Regions from separate parts of the Erwinia rhapontici genome, predicted to be linked through region 2. Evidence: predicted binding sites of a transcription regulator. Region 2 holds the regulator's gene; each other region holds the start of a gene.

Region 1 (7,042 bases), 690 kb from region 2:
CTGCTGGGCATTAACACCGACCGGGTGATCTCACTGACCTTCGTGATTGGTGCGGCAATGGCAGCGGTGGCTGGCGTGCTGTTGGGCCAGTTCTACGGCGTAATCAGCCCTTATATCGGCTTTATGGCCGGGATGAAAGCCTTCACAGCTGCCGTGCTGGGTGGCATCGGGAGCATTCCCGGTGCAATGATCGGTGGCCTGATTCTGGGGATTGCAGAAGCCCTGACCTCCGCCTACCTCAGCACGGAATATAAAGATGTGGTGTCGTTCGCGCTGCTGATTGTGGTGCTGCTGGTGATGCCTACCGGTATTCTGGGTCGTCCGGAGGTTGAGAAAGTATGAAAAAGCTCAACCTGCTTAACGCCCTTGTCTCATCGCTGATGCTGTTGGTGTTGGCGGCATTCTTTATGGGCATGCGGCTGGATCTTGATGGCACCAAACTGGTGGTTAATAACGCGGGCAACGTGCGCTGGAACTGGATTGCGCTGGGTTGTGGTGTGGTGTTTCTGTTCCAGCTGCTGCGCCCGCTGGTGCAGAGCAGCCTGAAAAAAGTCTCCGGCCCGTCGCTGGTCCTGCCGGGGATTGATGGTTCAACCCCGAAGCAAAAACTGTTCCTGCTGGCTTTAATTGTTGCCGCCGCCGTGTGGCCGTTCCTGGTGTCACGCGGCACGGTGGATATCGCCACACTGACGCTGATTTACGTCATGTTGGGCCTTGGCCTGAACGTGGTGGTGGGGCTGTCGGGGTTGCTGGTGCTGGGTTATGGCGGTTTTTATGCCATCGGTGCCTACACCTTTGCGCTGCTCAACCACTACTATGGCCTGGGGTTCTGGGAAAGCCTGCCGCTGGCAGGTCTGGTCGCTGCGGCGTTTGGTCTGCTGCTGGGCTTCCCGGTACTGCGTCTGCGCGGTGACTATCTGGCGATTGTTACCCTCGGTTTCGGTGAAATCGTGCGTATTCTGCTGCTGAACAATACAGAGATTACCGGTGGCCCGAACGGCATCAGCCAGATCCCGAAACCTTCTCTTTTTGGGCTGGAGTTTAACCGCAGCGCACGTGACGGCGGTTGGGATACGTTCCATAACTTCTTCGGCCTGAAGTATGACCCGAGCGACCGTATTATCTTCCTGTATATGGTGGCGCTGCTGCTGGTGGTGATCACGCTGTTTGTGATCAACCGTCTGCTGCGTATGCCACTGGGGCGCGCGTGGGAAGCCCTGCGTGAAGATGAGATTGCCTGCCGCTCGCTGGGCCTCAGCCCAACGCGCATCAAGCTGACCGCCTTCACCATCAGTGCGGCCTTTGCCGGTTTCGCTGGCTGCCTGTTTGCCGCCCGTCAGGGCTTTGTCAGCCCGGAATCCTTCACCTTTGCCGAGTCGGCGTTTGTGCTGGCGATCGTGGTACTGGGCGGCATGGGATCGCAGTTTGCCGTGATTCTTGCCGCGATCCTGCTGGTGGTGTCACGTGAACTGATGCGCGATCTTAACGAGTACAGCATGCTGGTGCTCGGTGGCTTAATGGTATTGATGATGATCTGGCGTCCACAGGGACTGTTGCCGATGAAGCGCCCGCATCTGAAGTTGAAAACGGCAGAAAAAGGAGACCAGGCATGACTCAGCCTCTGTTAGCCGTTAATGGCCTGATGATGCGTTTTGGTGGTTTGCTGGCCGTCAATAATGTGGAACTGGAGCTGCGCCCGCAGGAAATCGTCTCGCTTATCGGCCCGAATGGCGCTGGTAAAACCACGGTGTTTAACTGCCTGACGGGGTTCTATCGCCCGACGGGTGGCTCCATCACGCTGGGGGACAAGCAGCTTGCGGGTCTGCCCGGGCAGAAAATCGCACGCATGGGGATTGTCCGTACCTTCCAGCATGTGCGCCTGTTCCGCGAGATGACGGTGATTGAAAACCTGCTGGTTGCCCAGCATCAGCACCTGAAAAGCGGCGTGTTCTCGGGTCTGTTGAAAACGCCAGCCTTCCGCAAAGCGGAAAGCGAAGCGCTTGATCGCGCAGCCACCTGGCTGGACCGTGTCGGGTTGCTGGCGCTGGCTAACCGCCAGGCGGGTAACCTCGCTTACGGGCAGCAACGCCGTCTTGAGATCGCCCGCTGCATGGTGACGCGTCCGGAAATCCTGATGCTGGATGAACCGGCAGCCGGCCTGAACCCGAAAGAAACTCACGAACTGGATGAGCTGATTGCGGAACTGCGCAACCAGCACAACGTTTCGGTACTGTTGATTGAACATGATATGAAACTGGTAATGGGTATTTCTGATCGTATTTACGTGGTCAACCAGGGAACGCCGCTGGCTAACGGTACGCCGGATGAGATCCGTAATAACCCGGACGTGATCCGTGCTTATCTGGGAGAAGCATAATATGAGTCAGGCTATGCTTTCCCTGAATAATATCAGTGCGCATTACGGCAAAATCCAGGCGTTGCACAATGTCAGTCTGCATATTAATCAGGGCGAAATTGTCACCCTGATTGGTGCGAACGGTGCGGGTAAAACCACCATTCTCGGGACGCTGTGCGGGGAACCGCGTGCCACCGAGGGGTCAATTACCTTCGACGGTAAAGACATTACCGACTGGCAGACGGCGCGTATTATGCGTGAGGCGATTGCCATTGTGCCGGAAGGGCGTCGCGTCTTCTCGCGTATGACGGTGGATGAGAATCTGGCAATGGGCGGTTTCTTTGCCGAGCGTCAGCAGTATCAGCAGCGCATCAAACGTGTGTATGAGCTGTTCCCCCGTCTTTATGAGCGCCGTGTACAGCGTGCCGGCACCATGTCTGGCGGTGAACAGCAGATGCTGGCCATTGGCCGTGCGCTGATGAGCCAGCCGCGTCTGTTGCTGCTGGACGAGCCATCGCTGGGCCTGGCCCCGATCATTATCCAGCAGATTTTCGACACCATCGAACAGCTGCGTCAGGAAGGCATGACGATTTTCCTCGTTGAACAGAATGCCAACCAGGCGCTGAAGCTGGCCGACCGGGGCTACGTGCTCGAAAACGGTCATGTGGTGCTGGAAGATACCGGGGCTGCGTTGTTGGCCAATGAAGCGGTACGTAGTGCGTATTTAGGCGGTTAATGTCCGGGGCGGGCATGCCAGTAAAACAGGGCGGGCATGCCCGACCCCTACGTTATCCGTTGGGGCGAGGCATGCCTCGCCCGATATCAATAATGCATCCCCGACCGTCACCTCGCTGTCACCTCACTGTCATAACTTCGTTATTTTTCTGTCATTTTCGCATGTCATGTTACCTCCCGACTCAAAGAATGCGCGATAACGCGCCTTACAACACCGGGTACAGGAAACCGACATGTCATCAATCGCCTTTCGTCATACCGCACTTAGCGTGGTACTGGGACTGACTCTTAGCGCCAATGCGCTGGCCGCCACTGAGATCCCATTCTGGCACTCAATGGAAGGTGCGCTGGGTGAAGAAGTTAACTCGCTGGCCACCCGCTTTAACGCAGAAAACCCTGACTATAAAATCGTGCCAACCTACAAAGGTAACTACGAGCAGAGCATGTCAGCGGGTATTGCTGCCATTCGTTCTGGCAAAGCCCCAGCGATTTTGCAGGTGTACGAAGTCGGTACGGCCACGATGATGGCATCGAAAGCGATTGTTCCGGTCAATGAAGTGTTTAAAAACGCGGGCATTGCGATGGATCCGAAGCAGTTTGTGCCCGCCGTGGCGGGCTATTACAGCGATTCCAAAGGCCAGCTGATCTCCCAGCCTTTTAACAGCTCTACCCCGGTGCTGTACTACAACAAAGACGCCTTTAAAAAAGCCGGCCTTGACCCAGAGCAGCCGCCAAAAACCTGGCAGGATCTGGCGAAATATACGGAAGCACTGCGTAAAGCGGGCATGACCTGTGGTTACGCCAGCGGCTGGCAGGGCTGGATCCAGATTGAGAACTTCAGCGCCTGGCATGGTCTGCCCGTTGCCACCAAAAACAACGGTTTTGACGGCACTGACGCGGTACTGGAATTCAACAAACCGACGCAGGTTCGCCACATTGCCCTGTTGGAAGAGATGAATAAGAAGGGTGATTTCACCTACTTCGGCCGTAAAGATGAATCCACCGCCAAGTTCTATAACGGCGACTGTGCCATCACCACCGCCTCTTCCGGCTCGCTGGCGGATATCCGTAGCCACGCCAAGTTCAACTACGGCGTAGGCATGATGCCGTACGATGCAACCGTGCCGAACGCGCCACAGAACGCCATCATCGGTGGGGCCAGCCTGTGGGTCATGAAAAACAAAGATGCAGAAACCTACAAAGGCGTCGCCAAGTTCATGCAGTTCCTGGCGAAACCAGAAATTGCTGCTGAATGGCACCAGAAAACCGGTTACCTGCCGATCACCACGGCCGCGTATGAGCTGACCAAACAGCAGGGTTTCTATGACAAGAATCCGGGTGCAGACATTGCGACGCGTCAGATGCTGAACAAAGATCCACTGCCGTTCACCAAAGGGATGCGTCTGGGCAATATGCCGCAGATCCGTACCGTGGTGGATGAGGAGCTGGAAAGCGTCTGGACGGGCAAGAAAACCCCGCAGGCGGCACTGGATAGCGCCGTTGAACGTGGTAATCAACTGCTGCGTCGTTTCGAACAACAGACCAAATAACGTAGACGCATGTAGGGGTGGATCCCCGATCCTCCCATCAGGGCCGACCAGAACAGCGGTCGGCCCCTGTGACGTTTTTCGCACGAGATAAACCTTTATGTCCCAACCTCGTCCCGTATTTCGCGCCAAAGCACTGCCCTACCTGCTGGTGCTGCCACAGCTGTTAATCACGATCATTTTCTTCCTCTGGCCCGCGGGCGAAGCCCTGTGGTACTCGGTCCAAAACGTCGATCCTTTCGGCATCTCCAGCACGTTTGTCGGACTGGAAAACTTTATTCGCCTGTTTAGCGACAGCTACTACCTTGATTCCTTCTGGACCACGCTGGTGTTCAGCGGTCTGGTCACCGTAATTGGTCTGGTGGTGTCACTGTTATTTGCTGCGCTGGTCGACTACGTGCTGCGCCTTAAACGCTTTTATCAGACGCTGATGCTGCTGCCTTATGCGGTGGCCCCTGCGGTGGCGGCGGTGCTGTGGATGTTTCTGTTCAGCCCGGGCCTCGGTCTGATTACCCATTTCTTAGGGCTGCTGGGTTACAGCTGGAACCATGCGCAAAATAGCGGCCAGGCGATGTTCCTGGTCGTTTTGGCCTCGATCTGGCAGCAAATGAGCTACAACTTCCTGTTCTTCTTTGCCGCGTTGCAGTCTATTCCTAAATCCCTGGTAGAGGCGGCCGCGATTGACGGCGCAGGCCCGGTGCGGCGTTTCTTCAGCCTGTCGTTGCCGCTGATCGCCCCGGTGGGTTTCTTCCTGGTGGTCGTCAATCTGGTGTACGCCTTCTTTGATACCTTCCCGGTGATTGATGCCGCCACGGGCGGTGGCCCGGTACAGGCGACGACGACGCTGATTTATAAAATTTACCGTGAAGGCTTTGCCGGTCTGGATCTCTCCTCGTCCTCTGCGCAGTCCGTGGTGCTGATGGTGCTGGTGATTATTCTGACGGTGATTCAGTTCCGCTATGTCGAGAAGAAGGTGCGCTACCAATGATCGAAAACCGACGCGGGCTGGATATTTTCAGCCATACCCTGCTGGGCCTCGGTATCCTCACCGTGCTGTTCCCGCTGTATGTGGCGTTTATTGCCGCCACTCTCAGTACGGAACAGGTGTTTCAGGTGCCGATGCCGCTCATCCCCGGTACGCACCTGTGGGATAACATTTCCAGTATCTGGACCCACGGCGTGGGGCAAAACAGCGCGCCCTTCAGCACCATGCTGTTTAACAGCCTGATCATGGCGTTGGCGATCACCACCGGAAAAATTACCGTCTCTATGCTGTCGGCTTTTGCGCTGGTGTGGTTCCGCTTCCCGCTGCGTAACCTGTTTTTCTGGATGATTTTTATCACCCTGATGCTGCCGGTTGAGGTGCGTATTTTCCCGACGGTGGATGTGATCGCCGACCTCAATATGCTCGATAGCTACAGCGGGTTAACTCTGCCGCTGATGGCGTCGGCCACCGCCACGTTCCTGTTCCGTCAGTTCTTTATGACGCTGCCTGATGAACTGATGGAGGCTGCACGTATTGATGGTGCCAGCCCGATGCGCTTCTTCTGGGACATCGTACTGCCGCTGTCGAAAACCAATCTGGCAGCGCTGTTTGTCATCACCTTTATCTACGGCTGGAACCAGTACATGTGGCCGTTGCTGATTGTCAGCGACAGCAAACTGGGGACGGCAGTCGCGGGTATCCGCAGCATGATTGCCACCGGTGATGCGGCAACCCAATGGAACCTGGTGATGGCGGCGATGATCCTCACGCTGATCCCACCGGTAGTGATTGTTTTAGTGATGCAGCGCGCCTTTGTTCGCGGTCTGGTTGAGAGTGAGAAATAACGATGGCAGGTGTAAGACTTCAGGCAGTAACGAAATCCTACGATGGGATAAACCCGATTATTCAGCCGCTGGATGTCTCAATCCGCGACGGTGAGTTTATGGTGATGGTCGGGCCAAGCGGCTGTGGAAAATCGACGCTTCTGCGCATGGTGGCCGGGCTGGAACGGGTGACCAGCGGAGATATCTATATTGATACCCGCCGTGTGACCGAAGAGGAGCCAAAAGATCGCGGTATCGCGATGGTATTCCAAAACTATGCACTCTACCCGCATATGAGCGTGGAAGAGAATATGGCCTGGGGCCTGAAAATTCGCGGTATGGGCAAAGAACAGATCCGCCAGCGCGTGCTGGAGGCGGCACGCAGCCTGGAGCTGGAGGCACTGCTGAAACGCCGCCCGCGTGAGCTGTCCGGTGGGCAGCGCCAGCGTGTGGCGATGGGGCGCGCCATTGTGCGGGAACCAGCGGTATTTCTGTTTGATGAACCGTTGTCTAACCTGGATGCCCGGCTGCGTGTGCAGATGCGTCTGGAGCTGCAGCAGCTGCATCGTCGTCTGAACACCACCAGTCTGTACGT
Region 2 (7,042 bases):
ATATAGGGTCGTGGACAGTGCGACTCAGGTCAGCGCAGTAGCACGTCTGGTTGACCTGCGTACCGGTAAACAGATCTGGGCGGGTAAAGGCTTTGCGTCCGATGCTCAGGACAACAGTAACAACGGCCTGGTGGGCATGTTGATAACGGCAGCGGTGAAGCAAATCTCCAACAATATGACCGACAAAAGTCATGATATAGCGATTATTGCCGGGAGCACGATGCTCTCTGCCGATGGTCGCAACGGCAGTATCCTGCCAGGGCCGCGCGCCAAAGTGAAAACGGCGTTATAACGCTGATGCAAACAGGGGCGATCGCAGAGGATCGCCCCTGTTTGCTGCTATTGCCCCGGTGTTTCCAGTCTGCTGTAACCCAGTCCGTTAATCTTTTTCACCTTTATCTGCACCGGAATACGTTCCTTCATTGCCTCAACGTGGCTGATTACCCCAATCGTTTTGCCACTGGCATTGAGCGCATCCAGCGCATCAAGCGCACTGTCGAGTGTTTCCGCATCCAGCGTGCCAAAGCCTTCATCCAGGAACAGTGACTCAATACGGGTTTTATGGCTGACCAGATCGGAAAGGGCCAGCGCCAGCGCCAGACTGACAAGGAAGCTTTCGCCGCCGGACAGCGTACGGGTATCACGCTGTGCGTCAGCCTGCCAGGTATCAACAACCTGAAGCTCTAACGCTTCCTGCGATTTGCGCTGCAACAGATAGCGACCGTGCAGACGGTTAAGCTGATTGTTGGCCAGCCACACCAGATGATCTAACGTCAGCCCCTGGGCAAAGCGGCGGAATTTATCCCCTTCTTTGGAACCGATAAGCTGATTGAGGTAGCTCCAGTCTTCCAGCTGCTGTTCGTTAGCGGCGATCTCAGCCAGCAATGTCTGCTGTTGTGTGCGCCGTTCGCTGTCATCTCGCAGCTGCTGACGTAGCTGACCCTGCTGGCTGGCCAGCTCGCGCAGTTGCTGATTTAACTCACTCAGCTGGCTTTCCAGTAGTATCCGTTGTGCAGGCAGGTCATCAAAATGGCCTGATTGGTTCACCATTTCGTCTAATTGCGATTGTAGATTAATCAACTGCTCATTTAGTGATTTATGCTGTCCGGTCAGGGTATTTATCCTGTCCTGCTGCTGTTGCCACGCAGTCTGCGCCTGGCGAACGGCCTGCGCATGCTGTTCCGTCTCTGTTCGCAGCTGCTGCTGTGCAGTCGTAACGTCGCGATCGCCAAACAATGCCTGGCGCTGCTGCTGGCAGTGCTTCAGCGTTTCCTGCTGTTGTTGCAGACGCTGGTCGAGCTGAGCCAGGCGTGCCTGTTGTTGTTGTAACTCTTCTTCCAGCGCCTGTTGGCGGCTGGAGAGTGTCGCCAGTTCAGGGACCAGCGCAGCCAGCGCCTCGCTGTTGCTGCGCCACTGTTGCCACTCCGTTTCGCGCAGCTGCAACCAGCGCTGGTAATCACCATCCTGCGGCAGTGTCAGCCCCAGCGGTGCAACCCCTTCTGCCAGCTTGATGCGCAACTGTTGTGCGCGCTGTTCATCCAGGGTGAGCTGTTGCTGCTGTTCGCTCTGCGTCTGCGTGGCGGCAGTAAACTGCTGCTGCTGAAGCTGGATCTGCTGTTGCAGGGCCTGCCAGGCCTGCTGATGCTGATACAGCGCCTCTTTTTGCTGCTGGCAGTGGCGCAACGCTTGCTCCAGCTGCTGTAACTGCTGCTGCTTTGCCGTTTCCTGCTCATCCTGCTGTGCCAGCCAGTCGCTGGTCTGTTGATGCTGCTGCGGGCTGAGTGACAGCGCCAGGGCGGCGGTGGCGGACTGCCATTGCTGCTCCAGTTGCTGCATCTGACGGTTCAGTTCCGCCTCTTCCTGCAACTGGCGCTCGTCCTGCTGTTGCGCCTGTTTAAGCTGCGCGGCGCAGGTACTGCCCTGATCTTTAAGCTGTTCAACATCACGCTTTAATGCGTCCAGCCGCTGCTGATTTTCCGACAGCTGTAACGCCTGATACTGCTGTACGGCCGGATGGTTTTCTGAACCGCACAGCGGGCAGGGCTGGCCCGCTTCCAGCTGTGCCCGGTGCTGTTCCAGATCGGCAATACGCCGCTCCAGCTCACAGCGCTTTTCCAGGTCCTGCTGATGTTGATATTTCTCTTTCCAGCTGGCCCGCAGGGTAAGTAACTGCTCACTTTTTTGCTGGATCTGTTGCGTTAGCGTTTGGCGCTCCTGCTGTAAGCGCGTGAGGCGTATGTTCAACTGCTGCCACTGCGGGAGCAGGGTGGCCAGCAATAACCGCTGCGGGCGCTGGCGGGCAAATTGCTCCAGGGCGGCGCGCAGCGTCTCTTCGGGGTGCAGCTGTTGTAGCGAGGCCAGCTGTTGCTGCACTTGATCGAGGCTGGTCTGTGCGGCGGCCAGCTGCTGCTGTAACGGGGCCTGCTGCTGCTGGAACTGCTGGCTGGACTGCTCACACTCCTGTACCTGGCGCTGCTGGGCCTGGAGTCGCAAGCGTTGTGCGGTCAGTGACTGCTCACTATCCTGCTGCTGGCTAAAGCGTTCACGCCACAGCGGCAGATGCTCGCCGTAATGTGCAAACGACGGATGTGCTTCACGCCAGGCATTGAGCTGCTGCTGCTGCGCCTGTTTGTCCTGCTGAGTTTGCTGGTTTTTAGCGCTTTCCTGCTGGCGTGTGGTGAGCGCAAGTTGGTGTTCACTTCGCTCTCGCTCCAGCTGCTGTTGCTGTTCGCGTAATGTGGCCAGCTGCAAGTCAAGCGGCAGGACCTGTTCGGCGATCAGGGTTTCCTGTTGCAAACGCAGCGTCTGGTGTTGCGCCTGCGCCTGCACGATCTGCTCTTGCTGCTGCGTGGCCAGAATCAGCGCCTGCTGTGCCTGCTCCCGCTGTTGATCCAGCTGCTGCGCGCTGACGGTCAGCTGTTGCTGCTCCCGTTGCAAGCGTTCAATCTGTTGCAGTTCCTGACTTTTTTTCAGTTGGATCTGCTGTTGTGAAGTAAGCACCTGCTCCTGCTCCACACTTTGTGCCAACTGGCTGTTAAGGAGGGCGCACTGCTCTTCGGTGAGCAAACTCATACCGCTGGACTGGGCGCGCAGGGTATCCAGCGTCACCTTCGCCTGTTTATGGCGATCAAACACCGCCGCCGACAGTCGACCGTATATTTCGGTGCCGGTCAGCTCTTCCAGTAGCTCGGCACGTTTATTGGCATCGGCATTGAGGAACGCGGCAAACTGCCCTTGTGACAGCATCATCGATTTGGTGAAGCGTTCGAAGTCCAGCCCGGTCAGGCTGGCTACCCTCTCCAGCTTATCTTTGACCTTGTCGGCCACGATGTGATTATCGCTACAGCGTGCCAGCTCAACCCGCGGTGCCTGCAGGTTGCCATCGGCGGCGCCGCGAGCGCGGCTCTGGCTCCAGAAAGCGCGCCAGGCAACACCTTTCACCTCAAATTCCACTTCTGCCAGGCACTCGGCGGTATCACGGGTCATCAGGTCATTTTGCGACTGAGTGATGCCTTTCAGGCGCGGTGTTTCGTGATACAACGCGAGGCAGATGGCATCCAGCAGGGTGGTTTTACCTGCGCCCGTCGGGCCGGTAATGGCGAACAGGCCGTTGCTGGCAAAAGGTTCTGCGGTGAAGTCGATTTTCCACTCCCCCTTCAGCGAGTTGAGGTTTTTAAAGCGCAGCGTCAGAATTTTCATGATGGCTGCTCCTCATGGCGAACGGCTTCCAGCGTTTGAGCAAACAGCACTCTGGCGCGTTCCAGCCGTTCAGGTTCCTCGGCCTCCAGCGCCAGACGGCGGGAAAACACCTCTTCAACACTCAATTCATTCAGCGTTTCATTGTTCTGTCGGGCGATCACCTGTTCGCGCTGTTCGCGGCTGCGACGCAGCAGCACCACTTCTACGGGCAGGGATTCGGTCAGCTCCTGGATACGGCGCTGTAACTCACTGAGGTAAGCATCGGTGACGATTTCAATGTCCAGCCAGATGGTGCCACCCTGTGGATCGGCCGTGAGAGCCGCCAACTGCTGCTCAATCTGTTCCAGAGAGCCTTTGATCATCTGCATTGGCTGGAATAACGGGATCGGTAAGGCTTCGACCGCGCTGAGTTTGCCGTCGCTGAAGTCGACCTGAAACACGCTTTTGGCTTTACCCAGCTCATCAAAACTGAGCGGGATCGGCGAGCCGCTGTAGCGAATATGATCGCTATCGGCAATGCGCTGAGCGCGATGGATATGCCCCAGGGCGATATAGTCCGCAGGGGGAAAACAATCGGCGGGGAATGCATCCAGCGTGCCGATATAGATATCACGCACCGCATCGCTTTTGGTGACGCCCATCGTTGTCAGATGGCCGGTGGCAATAATGGGTAGCGGCAGGCCCAGTGCATCACGCTGTTTCAGCGCTTCCTGCCAGCACTGCTGATAGTGTTCAGTTATGGCTTCCAGCAGGCTTTGCTGCTTTTCGCGCCCTGACTGCCCGCTCTGGCTGCGCAGAATATCGCGCGGGCGCAAAAATGGAATGGCGCACAGCAGTGCTCCTGGCTGGCCATCGCGGCGATTAAGAACCAGAACCTGTTGACGAACATCGTCGCAGGCGGCGGCGATCACCCGAGTGTTCAGGCAGGCCAGCAGCTCGCGGGATTCATTCAGCATGGCGACTGAATCGTGATTGCCGCCCAGTACCACCAGTTGACAGCCGGTCTGCTGCAGATTGACCACGAAGCGGTTATACAGCTCACGTGCGTAGCTCGGCGGAGAGCCAGTATCAAAGATGTCGCCTGCCACAATAATCGCATCCGCCTGCTGTGCTTCTGCGTTAACCAGCAGCCAGTCAAGAAATGCCTGGTGCTCGGCTGCCCGGCTTTTGGTGTAGAAAAACTGGCCAAGATGCCAGTCGGCAGTATGAATGATGCGCATGGGGGTCCTTTCATGGCAGAAAGCGTGGGGAGTATTATACCTGTCCTGCATCCCGAATTATTCAGAGCAGATAAACATATTGATGAGGAGGGGATTTTATTTAATTCCATCAATGCTTTTAGGGGGTGCTTTTTTCATAAAAGTGTCATAAAACTGACGCATAATGGCGCCGCATATCCCCGTGACAACCTGTCACTGTAGCAGGAGCAATAATGGCCAAGCGCATTCTGGTGGTTGAAGATGAAGCCCCAATCCGTGAGATGTTGTGTTTCGTTCTGGAACAAAATGACTATCAACCGATCGAAGCCGAGGACTATGACAGCGCAGTAAGTATGCTCATTGAGCCGTGGCCGGATTTAATCCTGCTGGACTGGATGCTCCCGGGTGGTTCCGGCATTCAGTTTATTAAGCATCTGAAGCGTGAAGCCATGACCCGGGATATTCCGGTTATGATGCTGACCGCGCGTGGCGAAGAAGAAGATCGCGTCCGTGGCCTGGAAGTGGGTGCCGACGATTACATTACGAAACCCTTCTCACCCAAAGAGCTGGTGGCCCGTATTAAAGCGGTGATGCGCCGTATTTCACCGATGGCGGTGGAAGAGGTGATTGAAATGCAGGGGCTGAGTCTTGATCCGTCATCGCATCGCGTGATGTCTGACACGCAACCGCTGGAAATGGGGCCGACCGAATATAAATTGCTGCACTTCTTTATGACGCATCCTGAGCGTGTTTACAGCCGTGAGCAGTTGCTAAACCATGTCTGGGGAACTAACGTTTACGTCGAAGATCGTACCGTTGATGTGCACATTCGTCGCTTACGTAAGGCGCTGGAACTGACCGGGCACGATCGTATGGTGCAGACGGTTCGCGGAACAGGTTATCGTTTCTCTGCACGCTATTGATTGTTCGCGCTGGAGTCTGAACCGTGTTGGAACGCCTCTCCTGGAAGAGATTATTGTTTGAGCTGCTGCTTGCCGGTTTGCCCGCGTTACTGCTCGGGCTGCTGGTGGGTTGGCTCCCCTGGCTGCTGTTAATCTCAGTACTCTGTGTGCTGGGCTTTCATTTCAACAACTTACTTCGACTCTCTCACTGGCTGTGGGTTGACCGCAGCATGACACCTCCCAGCGGCCGTGGCAGCTGGGAACCGCTGTTTTACGGCCTGTATCAAATGCAGGCGCGTAACCGCCGCCGCCGCCGTGAACTCGGTCATCTGATCAAACGTTTTCGTAGCGGTGCAGAATCTCTGCCTGATGCGGTGGTACTGACCACCGAAGAGGGGACGATTTTTTGGTGCAACGGCCTCGCACAGCAGATGCTGGGGCTGCGCTGGCCGGAAGATAACGGGCAGAATATCCTCAATCTGCTGCGTTACCCCGAGTTTACCCGCTATCTGCGTCAGCGTGATTTTTCTCGCCCGCTTACGCTGGTGCTGAACAGCCATCGCCATCTTGAATTTCGTGTGATGCCTTACAGTGAAGGGCAATGGTTGCTGGTGGCGCGTGATGTCACCCAGATGCATCAGCTGGAAGGGGCCCGACGTAACTTCTTTGCTAATGTCAGCCATGAACTGCGTACGCCGCTCACCGTATTGCAGGGGTATCTGGAGATGATGAACGATTCCGTGCTGGAGGGCAGTCTGCGCGATAAGGCGCTGCACACCATGCAGGAGCAGACTAAACGCATGGACAGCCTGGTGAAACAGTTGCTGACCTTGTCACGCATTGAAGCTGCCCCGGCAATCGATTTGCAGGAAACCGTGGATGTGCCGATAATGCTGCGGGTGTTGCAGCGTGAAGCGGAAACGCTCAGTAACGGCCGCCATGATATTTATTTCCATACCGACCCGCATTTGCGCGTGTTTGGCAACGACGAGCAGCTGCGCAGTGCGATCTCCAATCTGGTGTATAACGCGGTTAACCATACGCCGGATGGCACGCGTATTGATATCAGCTGGCTGCGCAGCCCGCAGGGGGCACAGTTTAAGGTTAAAGATAATGGACCCGGGATTGCACCGGAACACCTGCCTCGCCTGACCGAGCGTTTCTATCGGGTTGATAAAGCGCGTTCCCGACAGACGGGCGGTAGTGGATTAGGGCTGGCTATCGTGAAGCATGCGCTCAGCC
Region 3 (7,042 bases), 1.9 Mb from region 2:
GCGCGCAGCAAAGGCAAAGAGACGCCGATTAATCTGCTGGGCTTCAAAGACGGTACGGCGAATCCGGACAGCACCGATAACAGCCTGATGGATAATATTCTGTGGGTCAGCAAAGCGCAGGGCGAACCGGCGTGGACGCTGGGCGGCAGCTATCAGGCGGCACGTATTATTCAGTTCCATGTGGAGTTCTGGGACCGTACGCCGTTACGTGAACAGCAAACCATCTTTGGTCGCGAGAAGCACAGCGGTGCGCCACTGGGGATGCACAAAGAGCACGATGTGCCGGACTACGTCAGCGATCCTAACGGAGATGTTATCCCAATGGATGCCCATATCCGTCTGGCGAACCCGCGTACGCCGGAAACGCAAAGCAGCCTGATGCTGCGCCGTGGTTACAGCTATTCTCTGGGTGTCTCTAACGCCGGACAGTTGGAAATGGGGCTGTTATTTGTTTGTTATCAGCACGATTTAGAAAAAGGTTTTCTGGCCGTGCAAAAACGACTTAATGGCGAAGCGCTGGAAGAATATATAAAACCGATCGGCGGGGGGTATTTCTTCGTTCTCCCCGGCGTTGCTGATGCCCAACACTATCTGGCACAGGGATTGCTGGAGGCTTAATCTTAATTAGCGGATTAATCTTAATCCGCTAATTCTAAGCTCGTTATGCTGGGATGATTCTTAGCATCAATAAAATCAAACTGATTAAAAATCACACAACCCATCTTCGCCACCTCGCCATTGTTAATAAAAATATAATTATAACTTCATGATTTTAAATGCATTCATCTGAATGTCATAATAACGTTAAAAAAAGTGTTGCATTTCTTCGCTAATATGAAGAATATGAAATTGCTGTTGATTTTCGCATATAGTTTTCCACTCTGGAGATAGCGAATGCAGAAGTCCTTTACCGGGCCAGTCGTCAAAAAGTCTCATATCGCGAATATTTGCGAGGAAAACATTTCCACTTCAGCTTTCTCTTCTTTCACAACTCAACGGCTACTCAATTCCTTTAACCCTTACCGGTGCATGGCGGGCATGATTTCTGCTGTGCATTTGTTTCAACGGCCAGACAAGGCTTAAAAGGAAGCCACGACCTCTAAAGCGTTCACGTAATCGCATCGATATACCGATGCGGGAAATGAAACCAACTGTAAGGTGCCACTATGGGAAGACAGAAAGCAGTGATCAAAGCGCGTCGTGAAGCAAAACGTGTGCTTCGTAGCGATTCACGCAGTCATCGTCAGCGTGAAGAAGAATCGGTCACCTCGCTGGTGCAGATGGGTGGGCTGGATTCCATTGGTATGGCTCGCGATACCCGCGACCATTCACCGATTGAAGCCAGAAATGAAGCTCAGGCGCACTATCTCCACGCCATAGAAAACAAAAAGCTGATCTTTGCCACCGGTGAAGCCGGATGCGGTAAAACCTGGATCAGCGCTGCGAAAGCAGCCGAGGCCCTGATACATAAGGATGTCGACAGGATCATAGTGACTCGTCCGGTCCTTCAGGCAGATGAGGATTTGGGATTCCTGCCCGGAGATATCTCCGAGAAATTTGCCCCGTACTTCCGGCCAGTATATGACGTTCTGGTTAAACGTCTGGGATCGTCCTTTATGCAGTACTGCCTGCGCCCCGAAATAGGCAAAGTGGAAATTGCGCCTTTTGCCTATATGCGCGGTCGTACCTTCGAGAACGCGGTGGTTATTTTGGATGAGGCGCAGAATGTCACCGCAGCCCAAATGAAAATGTTCTTAACTCGCCTTGGAGAAAACGTCACGGTCATCGTTAACGGTGATATCACCCAGTGTGACTTGCCGGCTCATGTGAAGTCTGGCCTCAGCGACGCGATGGCGCGCTTCGAGGAAGACGAGATGATTGGCGTGGTACGTTTTGATAAAGAGGACTGTGTGCGTTCAGAGCTTTGCCAACGAGCACTGCTTGCTTACAGTTAATCAGAGATGAAAGCGGGGCGGTCTGCGATCGCCCTGTACGAATCAAAGCCCGGCAGTGCCGGGCTTTTTTTGTTTATTTATTGATGCCGAAACCCTGTTTCAGGATAGCCGGCTGAACGTTCGGGAAATAGATATTCTGATAATAGCTGGCGGTGTTGTTGCCCCAGTTATCACCATCGGTACGCCCGGTACTGTTCCAGTGTGCCACCAGAACTTCGTTGTAAGCTTTAATCACGTCTGGCAATGAGGTGCTGTCATAACGTTCTTCGTGACGGAAGCCTGCCAGCGACATGCGGGGCTTCTGCACGGCGGGTTCATCGACATAGCCCAGTACCACGCCCGCCACCGGGAAGGTCAGTTCAGGCAGATTCAGCAGCTCAATCATGGCTTCTGGTTCACGGCGGATCCCGCCAATCGGCACGACGCCCAGCCCGTGTGAACGGGCCGCCGTCATCACCGCACCCAGCGCGATACCAATATCAGTCGATCCAGAGATCAGGCTTTCCAGGCTTTCATGCGCAATCTGCGTTTTACCTTCTGCGGCAATACCCTGCTGGCTTTTGTACATATCCAGCACGAAGGTGATAAATACCGGTGCTTTTGCGATCCACGGTTGGCCACCGGCGATTTCGGCAATGCGGGCGCGGGTAGCGGCATCGCGTACAACAACCAGTGATACCTGCTGCGAGTTGACGGAGGTCGGTGCAAGCCACGCTGCTTCAACAATGTCATCAATAATGCTGTCGGCGACAGGTTTATCAAGGTAGCTACGATCGCTGCGATGGCTTTTCAGCAGTTGGGTAATATCATTCATGGGATACCTGGCTGTTATAAGAGGTGAGAATAAAGGGGGTCAAGATAATAAATGTGGAGGATATTCGAGTAGTCCGTTTGTGCGGCAGATCACATTTATTGTTTTGACGGGGTCATCCCTGATACCTCGTCCCGGGTCGGGCATGCCCGACCCCTACGTACAGGCATTATTCTTGAATAGGGCGAGACTCGTACCTTCCCTGATGTAGGGGCGAGGCATGCCTCGTCCAGGTCGGGCATGCCCGACCCCTACGTACAGGCAAAAAAAATGCCTGAACTTTCGTTCAGGCATTCTCTTAGAATATGGTGGTGAGAGAGGGGGATCACTCGCGCCATCCCTGGCGCTCGCCCTACGGGCAGCCTGCGGCTGTGCAAAACGGCTATCCTGCCGTTTTGTCGAACCCTGGCGAGGGTTCATCACTCCCTCTCTCCACGAAATGACAGGCAAAAAAAATGCCTGAACTTTCGCTCAGGCATTTTCTTAGAATATGGTGGTGAGAGAGGGGTTCGAACCCTCGATACGTTGCCGTATACACACTTTCCAGGCGTGCTCCTTCAGCCACTCGGACACCTCACCATATTTTACTGCCGTCACCCACAGGGGGTAACGGGGCGGTACTATAGGCAGTCGCCGTTAATGGGTCAAGTAGTATTTTTCCCTATGGTTCTATTCGCTTAACTCATGAGCAGTCGCAAAATTCCATCATCAGCATACCCGGCGATGAAATCTCCCTGTCACGTGGCTGACACGAAAATGAAATAGTTGTATCGCAGACTGTGGCGCAGAAACATTAAGTTAAATTTATTCATGGAGATCGCCAACAATGAAACACAAAGCCTTTGCTCTTTCCCTGCTGACCTCGCTGATTTGCTCCTCTGCCGTGGCGGATATTGCCACCTGGAATCGTGCCGCACAGGGGGATATCACCCAGCCCGGTGGTGCACGCCGCCTGACCGGTGATCAGACCGAGGCAATTAAAGCCTCGTTAAGTAATACCACGGCGAAAAATGTCATTTTGCTGATCGGCGATGGCATGGGTGACTCTGAAATCACGGCAGCGCGTAACTATGCAGAAGGTGCGGGCGGTTTCTTTAAAGGTATTGATGCACTGCCGCTGACCGGTCAGTACACCCATTACTCGCTGGATAAAAAAAGCCATAAACCCGACTACGTCACCGATTCTGCGGCTTCTGCCACCGCCTGGGCCACCGGGGTAAAATCCTATAATGGCGCCATCGGCGTGGATGTGAACGGTAAAGATTATCCTTCACTGCTGGAACTGGCTAAAGCCGCCGGTAAAGCCACGGGTAACGTATCTACCGCCGAACTGGAAGATGCCACCCCGGCCGCGCAGATTGCCCATGTTACCTCACGTAAATGCTATGGCCCGGTGAAAACCAGCGAACTCTGTGCCACCAACGCGCTGGAAAAGGGCGGTAAAGGTTCCATCGCTGAGCAATTGCTGAATGCCCGCGCGGACGTCACTTTCGGCGGCGGTGGGAAAACCTTCAGTGAGACGGCGAAAGCGGGCGAATGGCAGGGCAAAACTCTGCAAGAGCAGGCGAAGCTGCGCGGCTATCAGCTGGTGAGCGATCTCGCGGGGATGAACGGCCTGAGCGAAGCGGGCGACGATAAGCCGGTACTGGGGCTGTTTGCTGACGGCAATATGCCGGTGCGCTGGAAAGGGCCGAAAGCCACTTATCACGGCAATCTCGACGGGAAACCGATCACCTGCGAAGTGAATGCGGAACGTCCGGCATCAACGCCAACCCTGGCCCAGATGACCGATAAAGCCATCTCACTGCTAAGCAGCAAGCCGCAGGGCTTCTTCCTTCAGGTGGAAGGGGCATCTATTGATAAGCAGGATCATGCCGCTAATCCGTGCGGCCAGATTGGTGAAACGGTCGATCTGGATGAAGCGGTACAAAAGGCGCTGGAATTTGCGCGTAAGGACGGCAACACACTGGTGATTGTCACCGCTGACCATGCGCACTCCAGCCAGATCATTGCCAATGACAGCAAGGCACCGGGCCTGACGCAGACGCTGATCACTAAAGATGGCAGCCCGATGACCATCAGCTACGGCAATTCGGAAGAAGATTCTCAGGGCCACACCGGCACGCAACTGCGCATTGCGGCATATGGTCCTCATGCGGCGAATGTGGTCGGTCTGACCGATCAAACCGATCTGTTCTATACCATCAAGGCTGCTCTGGCGATCAAGTAACGATAAGGTGGGGCGACGAACTGTGCGTCGTCCCCATCCTGATGCTGGTTAACGTGACTGCTGGCAGATGTGGAGTACCTCTGAAAAAGGGATGCACACAGAGCGACTCTTCTCTGAACCTGTAGCGTGTTGCAGGATTTTCTTTATAAAAGGCCGGATTTGCTTCACGAACAATCTGGCCTCTTTATCATCAAACAGATAACCCATGACCTTGTCTTCCTGAACGCACAACGCCAGATGGCCCGCACTGCCATCGGAATAGGTGAAATTGATATCCTGCAGGGTACGCGTAAAAATGCCCGCGCACTCCATCTTCCTCCCTTCCTCGTAATACAGGTCTATCAGCAAGGCGTTCGTTGGCAAATCTGGCCAGCCTTCATACAGGGGCGGTAACACAGTGATATCCGTTTGTGGCTGACAGGTCCGTTTTTTCTGCTCTTCCTGGAAGGCCTTTTCACCGTCCTGCGACATCGCCTCATTATAAATCACCAGGTAGATTTCCCTGTCTTCAGCATCGGTGGGGCGCAGGCGTTCAAATGCGTGAATCGGTGCCGATGCGGTTCGGCTGGCTCGCCGCTGTGACCATCGCAGCTGGGCCAGTTGCAGGTCTTTATCGCTAATGTCGCGTGATGCTTCCCACTGCGCGGCAAACCATTGATGGATAGCTGCGATCTGCCCGGGGTCCTCGGTTAACAGTCCGGCTTCATCCCACCAGGACTGCTCGCTGCCTTCAAGATTTAATCCGTTAGCGGAAAAATTGGCCGAACCGACCAGCGCCTGTTTCGCCCCGGCGATGACTTTGGCATGCAGTTTGTCCGACTGGCGTATTGTCACGCCCGGCTTATCACGCAGCGCTTTGATCACCTGGGGATTGGTGGCGCCGCTGTCTACATTACAAATCAGCCTGGCGCGCTGACCGACGCGTGGGCAGATCATCGTGTCTGCCCCTTTTCCCCAAAATGCCACTGCCGCAAGCAGTTCTTCTTCGTCTGCTGCCAGCGATGTAACCGCCTGTTGATAATCTGAAGATGTTAAAAACATCGTATTCCCTCTTTATCATGCCAATAAGGCGCTGCCCGACATCAATAAAACATGTTCCTGTTTCGGGCGTCTCGCTATTATCAATGTAATGCCCCCTTTTCAGGAACATTTCCATGGCGCTAACTCTGCTTCGCGTACGTGATGGCCACGGCGCAACGGTGTCATTTTCTGAACTTCTTTTCGACCTGATTTACGTTTTCGCGGTCACTCAACTTTCCCATTATCTTCTGCATCATTTGACGCTCACTGGCGCACTGGAAACCCTGCTGCTGTGGTTTGCCGTCTGGCTCGCCTGGCAGTATACCGCGTGGGTCACCAACTGGTTCGATCCTGAAACCCGACAAATTCGCCTGCTGCTGTTTGGTGTGATGCTGTTGGGCCTGTTTGCCTCTTCAGCACTGCCGCAGGCATTCGGTGAACGCGGCTGGATATTTGCACTGTTTTACGTTGCGATGCAGGTTGGGCGCAGCGCTGTCACATTATGGTTACTGCCCGCGGGGCATTTGCTGCGGCGTAATTTCCAGCGCATCCTCGGCTGGATGTGTATTTCTGGGGTGTTCTGGCTGTGGGGTGGCATCGCCGAAGGGCCGGAGCGCCTGATCCTGTGGGGGATAGCGGTGGCCTGCACCTACTTCTCACCGATGTTCGGTTTCCCGCTGCCGGGCCTGGGCCGTTCAGACAGCAGCAGTGAATGGACCATAGAAGGGCACCATCTGGCGGAGCGTTGCCAGCTGTTTGTTATTGTCGCACTGGGTGAAACCATTCTGATTACCGGTGCAACGCTGAGTGAAACCGACGTGTGGGATGCGCCGATTATTATTGCCTCGCTGGTGGCTTTTATCGGCAGCCTGGCAATGTGGTGGGTCTATTTCGATACCAGCAGCAAGGCAGGCAGTCATGCTATACAACATGCGGATAATCCGGGACAGATGGGTGCCTGCTTCCATTATGTTCATGTGGTGCTGGTCGGCGCGATTATTGTCTGCGCCGTAGCCAATGAGCTGG

What was found. Region 2 encodes PhoB, which activates phosphate uptake and scavenging genes when phosphate is short. Its sites were predicted from a motif close to CTGTCATAAAACTGNCNNAT; they were not measured.
Region 1: ugpB (sn-glycerol-3-phosphate ABC transporter substrate-binding protein UgpB) is a predicted target of PhoB. The motif match lies at 3,208-3,227, and genes of this name have one in related genera.
Region 3: phoA (alkaline phosphatase) is a predicted target of PhoB. The motif match lies at 3,512-3,531, and genes of this name have one in related genera.

What each region holds. Positions count from the first base shown of each region.
Region 1 is NZ_CP085627.1:360,522-367,563, forward strand. It holds gene livH (high-affinity branched-chain amino acid ABC transporter permease LivH) at 1-342, shown strand, start outside; gene LJN55_RS01535 (high-affinity branched-chain amino acid ABC transporter permease LivM) at 339-1,613, shown strand; gene livG (high-affinity branched-chain amino acid ABC transporter ATP-binding protein LivG) at 1,610-2,377, shown strand; gene livF (high-affinity branched-chain amino acid ABC transporter ATP-binding protein LivF) at 2,379-3,092, shown strand; gene ugpB (sn-glycerol-3-phosphate ABC transporter substrate-binding protein UgpB) at 3,325-4,641, shown strand; gene ugpA (sn-glycerol-3-phosphate ABC transporter permease UgpA) at 4,739-5,626, shown strand; gene ugpE (sn-glycerol-3-phosphate ABC transporter permease UgpE) at 5,623-6,468, shown strand; gene LJN55_RS01565 (sn-glycerol-3-phosphate import ATP-binding protein UgpC) at 6,471-7,042, shown strand, end outside.
Region 2 is NZ_CP085627.1:1,045,654-1,052,695, forward strand. It holds gene LJN55_RS04900 (DUF799 domain-containing protein) at 1-292, shown strand, start outside; gene LJN55_RS04905 (AAA family ATPase) at 340-3,699, opposite strand; gene sbcD (exonuclease subunit SbcD) at 3,696-4,919, opposite strand; gene phoB (phosphate response regulator transcription factor PhoB) at 5,132-5,821, shown strand; gene phoR (phosphate regulon sensor histidine kinase PhoR) at 5,845-7,042, shown strand, end outside.
Region 3 is NZ_CP085627.1:2,924,658-2,931,699, reverse strand. It holds gene efeB (iron uptake transporter deferrochelatase/peroxidase subunit) at 1-618, shown strand, start outside; gene phoH (phosphate starvation-inducible protein PhoH) at 1,167-1,955, shown strand; gene LJN55_RS13685 (NADPH-dependent oxidoreductase) at 2,029-2,769, opposite strand; tRNA gene LJN55_RS13680 (tRNA-Ser) at 3,258-3,345, opposite strand; gene phoA (alkaline phosphatase) at 3,593-4,996, shown strand; gene LJN55_RS13670 (phospholipase D-like domain-containing protein) at 5,045-6,037, opposite strand; gene LJN55_RS13665 (low temperature requirement protein A) at 6,151-7,042, shown strand, end outside.